Regions from separate parts of the Agarivorans sp. Z349TD_8 genome, predicted to be linked through region 2. Evidence: predicted binding sites of a transcription regulator. Region 2 holds the regulator's gene; each other region holds the start of a gene.
What was found. Region 2 encodes LexA, which represses DNA repair genes until DNA is damaged. Its sites were predicted from a motif close to TACTGTATNNNNATACAGTA; they were not measured.
Positions count from the first base shown of each region.

Region 1: recA (recombinase RecA) is a predicted target of LexA. The motif match lies at 2,033-2,052, and genes of this name have one in related genera.
Region 3: ACRRS1_RS11455 (YebG family protein) is a predicted target of LexA. The motif match lies at 1,561-1,580, and genes of this name have one in related genera.

Region 1 covers NZ_CP194037.2:3,210,130-3,213,415, reverse strand. Annotated here, with positions in the region: gene mutS (DNA mismatch repair protein MutS) at 1-1,933, opposite strand, end outside; gene recA (recombinase RecA) at 2,098-3,141, shown strand; gene ACRRS1_RS14415 (regulatory protein RecX) at 3,178-3,286, shown strand, end outside.
Region 2 covers NZ_CP194037.2:4,433,012-4,436,297, forward strand. Annotated here, with positions in the region: gene coxB (cytochrome c oxidase subunit II) at 1-732, opposite strand, end outside; gene lexA (transcriptional repressor LexA) at 1,082-1,723, opposite strand; one part of gene ACRRS1_RS20050 (IS3 family transposase) at 1,870-2,705, opposite strand; one part of gene ACRRS1_RS20050 (IS3 family transposase) at 2,705-2,954, opposite strand.
Region 3 covers NZ_CP194037.2:2,521,429-2,524,714, forward strand. Annotated here, with positions in the region: gene prc (carboxy terminal-processing peptidase) at 1-62, opposite strand, end outside; gene proQ (RNA chaperone ProQ) at 90-719, opposite strand; gene ACRRS1_RS11450 (GAF domain-containing protein) at 801-1,280, opposite strand; gene ACRRS1_RS11455 (YebG family protein) at 1,284-1,547, opposite strand; gene ACRRS1_RS11460 (paraquat-inducible protein A) at 1,751-2,284, shown strand; gene ACRRS1_RS11465 (paraquat-inducible protein A) at 2,268-2,870, shown strand; gene ACRRS1_RS11470 (MlaD family protein) at 2,863-3,286, shown strand, end outside.

The DNA of each region.
Region 1 (3,286 bases), 1.2 Mb from region 2:
CCGCGGGTACATAGCTACCAATATAGGCCATTAAACTAATCAGTGCGGTTTGTCGCATATAGGTTGATTTCCCGCCCATGTTAGGGCCAGTCACAATCAATAATTTACGTTGCGGATTAAGTTGGACGGGATTAGCAATAAATGGCGTTTCGTTAACTTGTTCAACGACTGGATGGCGCCCACCTTGAATGTTGATACAAGCTTGTTGGACAAAACTAGGGCGAACGTAGTTTAAATACTCGGCGCGTTCAGCGAGGCAGCTAAGAACATCCAACTGTGCCAAAGCTTGGGCACTACGCTGTAATTCACTGATTTTTGGTAGCAGTAGATCTAATAATTGGTCATATAATTGTTTTTCAAGAGCAAGTGCTTTGCCTTGGCTGGAGAGTACTTTTTCTTCATGCTCTTTGAGTTCGGCAATAATGTAACGCTCCATATTCTTCAAAGTTTGACGACGAATATAGTGCTCCGGTACTTGGTCTGCATATAGGCGACTGACTTCAATATAGAAGCCGTGTACTCGGTTATAACCGATTTTTAAGTTGGCAATCCCGGTTTGCTCTCGCTCTCGTTGTTCAATTTGACGAAGGTAGTCATTGGCGCCGTCACTTAGATCTCGCCATTCATCAAGCTCCTGATTATAGCCTGCGGCTATTACCCCACCGTCACGAATTAACACTGGCGGATTATCGATCAGCGCTCGCTGTAATAGTTCCAGTAGTTCTGGAAAATCAGCAATGTCTTTAGCCAATGGTGCTAAAGCGACAGTTTGTTGTAAGTTGCTTTGTAATTCGGGCAAGATATTAAATGCATTGCGAAGTCTGGCCAGATCTCGAGGCCTCGCTGAGCGCAGCGCCAAACGCGCTAAAATTCGCTCAATATCTCCAATTGCTTTGAGCTGAGTTTGTAGTTGTCCGTATAAATCTGCTTGGATTAATTCGGCGATGCAATCTTGACGCACACGGACTTGAGCCTGATCTCTTAAGGGCTGATGCAGCCAACGATTTAGCAGCCGACTCCCCATTGCGGTTGCGCTGCGGTCTAATACTGCGCTGAGGGTGTGCTCTTGCCCGCCAGACAAATTACGGGTGAGTTCAAGGTTCTTACGACTAGCAGCATCGAGTTGAATAAATTGATTTTGCTTTTCGATGATGATCGTATTGATATGCGGTAAGGCGGTGCGTTGTGTATCTTGAACATATTGCATTAAGCAACCTGCGGCAGCTATCGCTAATGGGTATTCACTAACGCCAAAACCATCTAGGTGACGGGTACCAAATTGTAGGTTTAATATTTTTTGTGCGCTGGCAAGATCGTACTCCCACTCTCCGCGCCGACGTAGGCCTTTATTCGCTTGTAAGATCTCTACAAACTCAAAGTTATCGGGGTATAGTAGCTCAGAGGGCTTAAGTCTTTGCAACTCAGCTTGAAGCTGTTGTTCACCGCTGAATTGATTAATCACAAACCGGCCGCTGGCAATATCTAAATAGGCGAGTCCAATCTGCAGCTGTTGATTTACAACGCTTACCAATAGGTTTTCTTGCTTTTCTTCTAATAAAGCCTCATCGCTGACTGTGCCTGGTGTGATGATGCGAACCACTTTACGTTCTACTGGACCTTTACTGGTTGCCGGGTCGCCGATCTGTTCGCATATCGCGACCGATTCACCGAGTTGCACCAGACGGGATAAGTACGTTTCTACGGCATGATAGGGGATCCCGGCCATTGGTATTGGGTTGCCCGCAGATTGTCCTCGTTTGGTTAAGGAAATATCCATCAATTCAGAAGCACGCTTGGCATCTTCATAGAACAATTCATAGAAGTCACCCATCCGATAAAATAGTAAAATTTCGGGGTGCTGTGCCTTTAAGCTAAGGTATTGGCGCATCATCGGTGTATGTTTTTCTAGATTGATATCGGTCATTTCGGTCATCGAACTGCATAGTGAACTGGCTAAATGAAGCTGCAAGGATAAAAGTTGTGGCTGGATTAGGCAAAACTCTTTTACTAATTTATAGTGGAATAAACTTGATGCTGTATGAATAAACAGTATACTACTGGACAATAAGATTGTTTAAAGCACCTGATGAGGGCGATATGGATCAAAATAAACAAAAGGCACTGGCTGCGGCCTTAGGTCAAATTGAAAAACAATTTGGCAAAGGTTCAATTATGAAACTTGGCGATAACCGTACTATGGATATTGAAACGGTTTCTACCGGTTCGTTATCTTTGGATATCGCTTTAGGCGCTGGTGGCTTACCTATGGGCCGGGTGATTGAGATCTATGGCCCTGAAAGTTCTGGTAAAACAACCTTAACACTAGAAGCCATTGCGCAGGCGCAAAAAGCCGGTAAGGTTTGTGCTTTTGTCGATGCTGAGCATGCTCTGGATCCTATCTATGCTAAAAAGTTAGGCGTCGATGTTGATGAGCTACTTATCTCTCAACCTGATACGGGTGAGCAAGCCTTAGAAATCACTGATATGTTGGCCCGTTCTGGCGCGGTTGATATGATAGTGATTGACTCAGTGGCCGCACTGACACCAAAAGCCGAAATTGAAGGCGATATGGGTGATAGCCACGTTGGCTTGCAAGCACGCTTAATGTCTCAAGCTTTACGTAAGTTAACGGGTACTTTGAAACAAACCAACTGTATGTGTATCTTTATCAACCAAATCCGGATGAAGATTGGCGTGATGTTTGGTAACCCTGAAACCACTTCGGGTGGTAATGCCTTGAAGTTTTATGCTTCGGTTCGTTTAGATATTCGTCGTATCGGTGCAGTGAAAAGCGGTGATGAAATTGTTGGTAACGAAACGCGCGTTAAAGTTGTTAAAAATAAAATAGCGGCTCCGTTCAAGCAGGCCGAGTTTCAGATTTTGTATGGTGAAGGTTTTAATCGCTACGGTGAATTAATTGACCTTGGAGTGGCTGAAAAACTAGTTGATAAAGCTGGTGCTTGGTTCTCTTATAAAGGTAAAAAAATTGGTCAAGGTAAGGCGAATGCCTCAAATTACTTAAAAGAGCATCCAGAAATCGCTCAAGAAATTGAATTGACCATTCGTAATAACCTTCTTAATCCCGTGGTTGCGGAAGAGCCGGTAAACGTTGAAGACTTGCCAGTCGATAGCGAAGCGTAAGCCAATCTAGAGGAGCCGTAAGGCTCCTTTTTATTAATGATGAACCAGCGTAGCGCTTTAAACTCAGCCATCAATTTACTTTCTCGACGCGCCTATAGTCGCCGTCAATTATCGCAAAAACTGCAACAAAAGGGTTATTCACCCT
Region 2 (3,286 bases):
GGCCAACTCTTGTTGCTGCTTCTCTACGTAAGCGGCTTCGGCCTGAGCCAACCAAGCAAGGTACTCCTCCTGAGGTTTGGCAATCACCACAATCGGCATAAAGCCGTGGTCTTTACCGCAAAGTTCGGCACATTGGCCGCGGTAAATCCCCGGCTGGTCAATTTTGGTCCAGGCCTCGTTAATAAAACCCGGATTAGCATCTTTTTTGACCGCAAAGTCGGGTACCCACCAAGAGTGGATCACATCCTCCGAAGTCATTAAAAAACGAACCTTCTTGCCGACTGGCAGCACCAGTGGATGATCTACTTCCAATAAGTAGTTATCGCGCTTAGCAAGCTTGCCCTGTACTTGCTTCATATCCGAGGCCAAAACGCTGTAGTATTCCAGCTCATGATCAAAATAGCGGTAGTGCCACTTCCACTGCGAACCAGTGACTTGAATAGTGAGATCGGCATCGGAAGGATCTTCCATCGCTAATAAGGTTTTTGTGGCAGGAATCGCCATGCCGATCAAAATGATGAAGGGAATTATCGTCCAGACAATTTCAACTTTGGTGCTCTCATGAAATTGTGCGGCAACGGCTCCCTTGGACTTTCGATGATGAAAAATCGCCCAGAACATCACCCCAAACACCACCAGCCCAATGACACAACATATATAAAAAATAGTCATGTGCAAGCCGTAAACCTGCTCACTAATGGCGGTGACACCAGGGCGTAAATTGAACGACATCGTTTGTTGTGCCCATGCTTGATTCACCCAACATGCCAGCAATACTAGCGGTATCCATCGGCCCACAGCGCTCTCCTTTGCTCGTAGCCAAGGCCGGTCACTTCATTGCAAACATCGCTGCTTACAATAATAAAGTGGCCGCAAAATAAGGGAAAACTCCCTTCCCAAAGCAGCAAGGCTTCGCAATTAAAATACCTTACTGCTTATAAAATAGACGCTTAGTTAAATAATTGTAAAGATAATGTTATAAATATAGACATTTAAAATAAAAGCTGTGAAGTAAACGACAAAAGCCCAAATTGCTATAATTTGGGCTTTAAAAAGAAGGGAACTTAGTTTTAGGGAGTAACTACATCCAGTCTGCGGTACGGATGATCCCCACCGCTAAACCTTCAATATCAACACTTTGATACTCTAAATCAACTTCGATAGTTGAAAGCGCTTCGTTCTCGGGATGCAGGTAGACCATTTTTCCGTCACGTTGAAAGCGCTTCACAGTGACTTCATCGTCTAAGCGCGCCACCACCACCTGACCATTATGCACATCGTTGGTTTTATGCACTGCTAATAAATCGCCATCCATAATTCCGATGTCTTTCATGCTCATGCCCTGCACCCGCAACAGATAATCGGCATGCGGATGAAACAAATTAGCATCGACCGCATAGTGCGACTCAACATGTTGTTGTGCCAAAATAGGGGCACCTGCGGCCACTTGTCCAATCAGCGGCAAGCCGATTTCTTCTGGCTCGTCATTCGCGGCATTAGCAGGTAAATGGTCTTCGCTAATACGGATCCCGCGCGAAGCGCCGGGGATCATCTCAATCACCCCTTTTTTAGCTAAGGCGCGTAAATGTTCTTCGGCAGCATTGGCCGAGCGAAAGCCCAGCTCTTTGGCGATTTCAGCGCGAGTTGGCGGCATGCCTGTGTCTTGAATGTTACGACGGATCAATTCAAACACTTCGGTTTGACGGGGCGTTAAGGGTTTCATAATCTACCTGTAAGTTTATACAGCACACTGTTAGTATATACAGCATGATTAATGAAGCAAGGTTTTATCTCGAATCAACAGCTTAAGTGTAGGTTTCAGTTTCATTGGGTAATCCTCCCATTATTAACCGCATTTATTCGTAGAATTCATGCTGCCGTTTTTAGTGGTGGGAACCCTCCATTTGCAAGGTGTGGTCGTTGATGATTGTAGAACCATAACCATTGGGTCGCCCGATCTTGAACCTCTTCAAGTGTGTCAAACAAATACTTACTCACTAAGCCAAACCTCATAGTACGGTTGAACCTTTCTATATACGCGTTTTGTTGTGGGTTCCCTGGCTGAATATAATCGATTCGAATGTCGTGGTTGTTGGCCCATTTAATAAACGCATGGCTAATGAACTCAGGACCATTGTCGCAGCGGATCGCAACAGGTTTGGTTCGTTGTTCGATGAGCTGCTCTAAGATCCGAGTGACTCGTACTGTGGGCATTGAAAAATCAGGTTCTGACGCCAGACCTTCACGTTTGTAATCATCTATCACATTGAATAAACGGTACTTCCGGCCATCAGATAGCTGATCATGCATAAAGTCCACGGACCAAACTTGGTTTGTTTTAATCGGCTCTTTAAGAGGCTCTGGCGTATGGCGATTCAGGCGTCGTTTTGGCCTAATACGTAAGTTTAGAGCCAATTCGCAGTAGATCCGATAAACCCGCTTATGGTTCCATGTATACCCTTTAACGTTCCGCAAATGGTGAAAACACAGGCCAAAGCCCCAGTCAGAGCAGTCTTCACTGTTGCACAGCGTTACTAACTCTTGAGCTATCAACTCATTCTCAGGTTGAAGCTTCGATTTATAGCGATAGCAGGTCTCGCTGATCCCAAACCAATAGCATGCACTTTTAATGCTGATGTGATAGTTCGCCACCGAACGCTGAGCCATCAATCGACGCTCACAGGGCTTCACCACTTTTTTGCCATCGCCTCTGAGATCACCTCTGCTTTAAGGCGTTCTTCCGCATACATCTTTTTAAGCCGTCGATTTTCATCTTCGAGTTCTTTCATCCGCGCCATAAGGGATGCGTCCATACCACCGTATTTCGAACGCCACTTGTAAAAGGTTGCGTTGCTCATTCCATGCTCACGACAGAGCTCAGGAACAGGTGTACCAGCCTCAGCCTGCTTGAGAATAGATAAGATCTGACTGTCCGTGTAACGTGACTTTTTCATGTTGAATCTCCTGTATTTACTATACGAGAAAATTCTACTTTTGCATGGGATTAATTTTCGGGGGGATTACCATTGGAACTCTTACCGCTACTTTGAAACTACACCCGCTACTTTGAAACTACACCCGATATTTTGTGACGCCATCACAAATAAGCAGAGGTTGGGATAAAGAAGGATACGAAAAGTCTAGCCAACTCATTTTTGGACAGAAGCTTTTCAGTGGCTTTGCTAATTTAGTTGCCATTGAATTAGTTCAGATATCGCAAAGTACCTTAGTGAAGTGTTCAGTATTGCAGATACTGACCAATTCAGATTAAGTGTCTGCTCGACAC
Region 3 (3,286 bases), 1.9 Mb from region 2:
AACAAAAATGTTGAATAACAGAGTGTTAAAAAAAACAGCCAAAGACGGCTCGAATATTTCATAGGCACCTATCTCACTACTAAATTAATTTATGCAACGATATGCTCAGCTTTCACTTTTACTAACATACCGCTTTTAAGCGTGACCGCAATGCCATCTTTACTGACTTCGGAAATCTGCCCAGGCATAGGAGTCTGACCAACTAATACCCTCACTTCTTTGCCTGCAACCAAATCTTTACTATCAATTTTCTCGATTGGTTTTTTCTCTACCGCAGGTTTACTAACACTGGCTTTGGGTTTCTCGTTGCGTTTTACATCAGCTTTTGCCTTACGCTCAGCCAATTTAGCTTTGTTAGCTTTTTCTGCTTGCGCCTTTTTGTGAGCAAAGGCTTTATCTTTACTCTCTTTTAAGGTTTTTTGTGCATGTTCAACATGCTCTTGCTCAATCTCTGCACCTTCAACGCCGTCTAGGTCAACTCGTTTGGAGCCCACCTTCACGCCATGTAAGTAACGCCAACTTGAAGTGTATTGACGTAAAGCTGAGCGCAATACGGTATTACTGATCTTTTCATCTTCTTTAAGACGTTCAGCTAAATCCTGAAAAATACCAATTTTAAGTGGCTTAGCTTCACCTTCCGTCGAAAAACAAAGCGGAAATTGAGTCGCTAAATATTGAATAACTTCTTTACTATTTTTCAGTTTATTAGTTTGTTCCATGATGACCTTTCTTATACATCTTTACTGGTACAGCGATAGGGCTGATTTCGGCTATTATAGTGAGGGTATATTGAAAAGCCATTAAAAATGCACTTCTGATAAGTTATTTTCTAGCTCTTTAACTAAATACTCGATACCAATTTGATCAGAATCGTCGAATCGTGAAAGCTGTGGGCTATCGATATCAATCACTCCTATCAGTCGACCATTTAGATGAAACGGGACCACGATTTCCGACGCGCTTGCGCCATCACAAGCAATATGGCCGGGAAACTGGTGGACGTCGGGAACACAGATAGAGCTTTGTTTGGCGAAGGCTTCTCCGCAGACACCTTTGCCCACAACAATGGAGCTACAAGCTGGTTTTCCTTGAAAAGGACCTAACAACAATGTGTCGTTGCTTTGATTAATGAGATAGCAGCCGACCCAATTAATATGCTCTAACTCCATCCATAACAAGGCCGAAAAATTAGCCAAATTAGAAATATAGGGTAAATCTCTATCAAGCAAGGCTGAAATTTGCTTGGCGAGGGTTAGATACCTGCTAGAAACTTGCTGCAAGCGCTATTCCTCTTCTGCTTCAATCATTGATTCCGAAAACTCTTGGCCTTTTAATAACTGTTGCACCGCATTACGTTGCAAAGACAAGAAGTAACCTAGGTTTTCAGCTTGCGCCTCACTCATTTTAGGATCGGCATGTTTCACTAATAAAGTAAGCTGATCGGCGACATCTAACATCTTGTCGTAACTGTCGGCTTGTTTTTTTGAGCTAAAAGTCATTTTTTCTACACCGTTACGTTCGACGACATATTTAATAATTACAGCCACGGCTGCCTCCATCTACTGTTTTTATGTACAGGTTATTATGCATCATCAATCACAAAACTACTAGAGAGAAAAATTATGCAGTATTCTGTAGCTTAGTTGAGCTAATATACATAACTATGAATTCTTTAGAAATATCAAAGCTGTCCATTTGCCCTAGCTGTGACTTGTTGCTCGAAAAGCAGCAACAATGTAAGGCTGGCCAAGTGACCACTTGTCCCCGCTGTGACCAGGTGTTATTTCGTGGTTCTTCGCTTCGTTTTTCAAGTCAACTAGCGCTTTCTTTAGCCTGTTTAGTCATGGTTATTCTCGCCAATACCTACCCGCTACTCAGCTTCACAGTATTAGGGATCCCTAACTCAGCAAACATACTGCGTGGCACGGTATTATTGCTGGAGCATGGGCATTATTTAGTCGGCTTTTGTGTTTTTCTTGCCAGTTTTATTGCGCCAATCTTACTTTTTAGTTTAATTTCTTACACGTCTTTTAGCCTCGCAATCGCTTGGAAATCGCCCGGTTTGGCTACCGCGCTGCACTTTCAAGACGACTTAATTGATTGGAGCATGATCGAAGTGTATATCGTCAGCTTTTTAGTGGCCTTAGTTAAACTGGTTGATTTTGCAGATATCCACCTAGGTTACGGGCTATGGTGTATTTGTACCACCTTGTTTTTGTCCACTTATTTGGTTCAACGCTATCGAGCGGCTGATTATTGGGATCGTTATGTTCACATCAGCTAAACAACTCGGTTTAAAGTTATGCAGGCATTGCGAATTAACGATGCCAGTTGAACAGGCGACTTGTCCACGTTGTCATATGCCAGTGCATAGTCGATTACCGAATAGTTTACAGCGCTGTTGGGCTTTCGTTATCACCGCTACCATCGGTCTATTCCCTGCGAATTTATTACCGATTACGGTGCTGACTACTCGGGGGGCTCCGCAATACGAAACCATTATGTCGGGAGTCGCTTCATTGATTAAAGATGACATGGTCGGAATTGCCATTGTGGTTTTTGTCGCCAGTATTGTTGTTCCGGTCATGAAACTCATCGGCTTAGCGGTCATATTATTAAGCTTACATTTCCGTTTTAACTTAACTAACAAGCAACGTATTGTTATTTATCGGATCATCGACATTATAGGTAAGTGGTCAATGTTAGATTTATTTGTATTGTCGATTATGATCGCGGTATTTGAGCGTAATAATTTGGTTGGCGTGGAAGCGGGTGCAGGGGCAACTGCCTTTGGTGCAGTGGTGCTATTGACCTTATTTGCTGCGAAGTCTTTCGATACCAGACTCATTTGGGATAAAGAAATTGAATAAAATTAGTACCGCAGAGTATAAAAAAGAGCGAATTATTTCTCCCATTTGGCTGCTACCCATTTTGGCTGTATTACTCGGCGGATGGTTACTATTTAAGGCCTGGTCAGAAGCGGGGATAAAAATTGATATTGTTTTCGAAAGCGCCCAAGGCATCACAACAGGTCAAACCCAAGTATTTTACCAAGGGCTCGATATCGGTGTGGTTAAGTCAGTCAAACTGGGTCCTAAACTTCAGGGCGTGGTGGTAAAAGTTGAAATCAAACGCGAAGCAGAAAGTCTTCTTACTAGCGATGCCCAGTTCTGGTTAGTTCGTCCAAAAGCATCAATCACCGAAATTAGCGGTTTAGATGCCTTAGTATCCGGAAACTACATCGAACTAAATCCAGGAACTGGAGAACTTGCCGATCAGTTTGTCG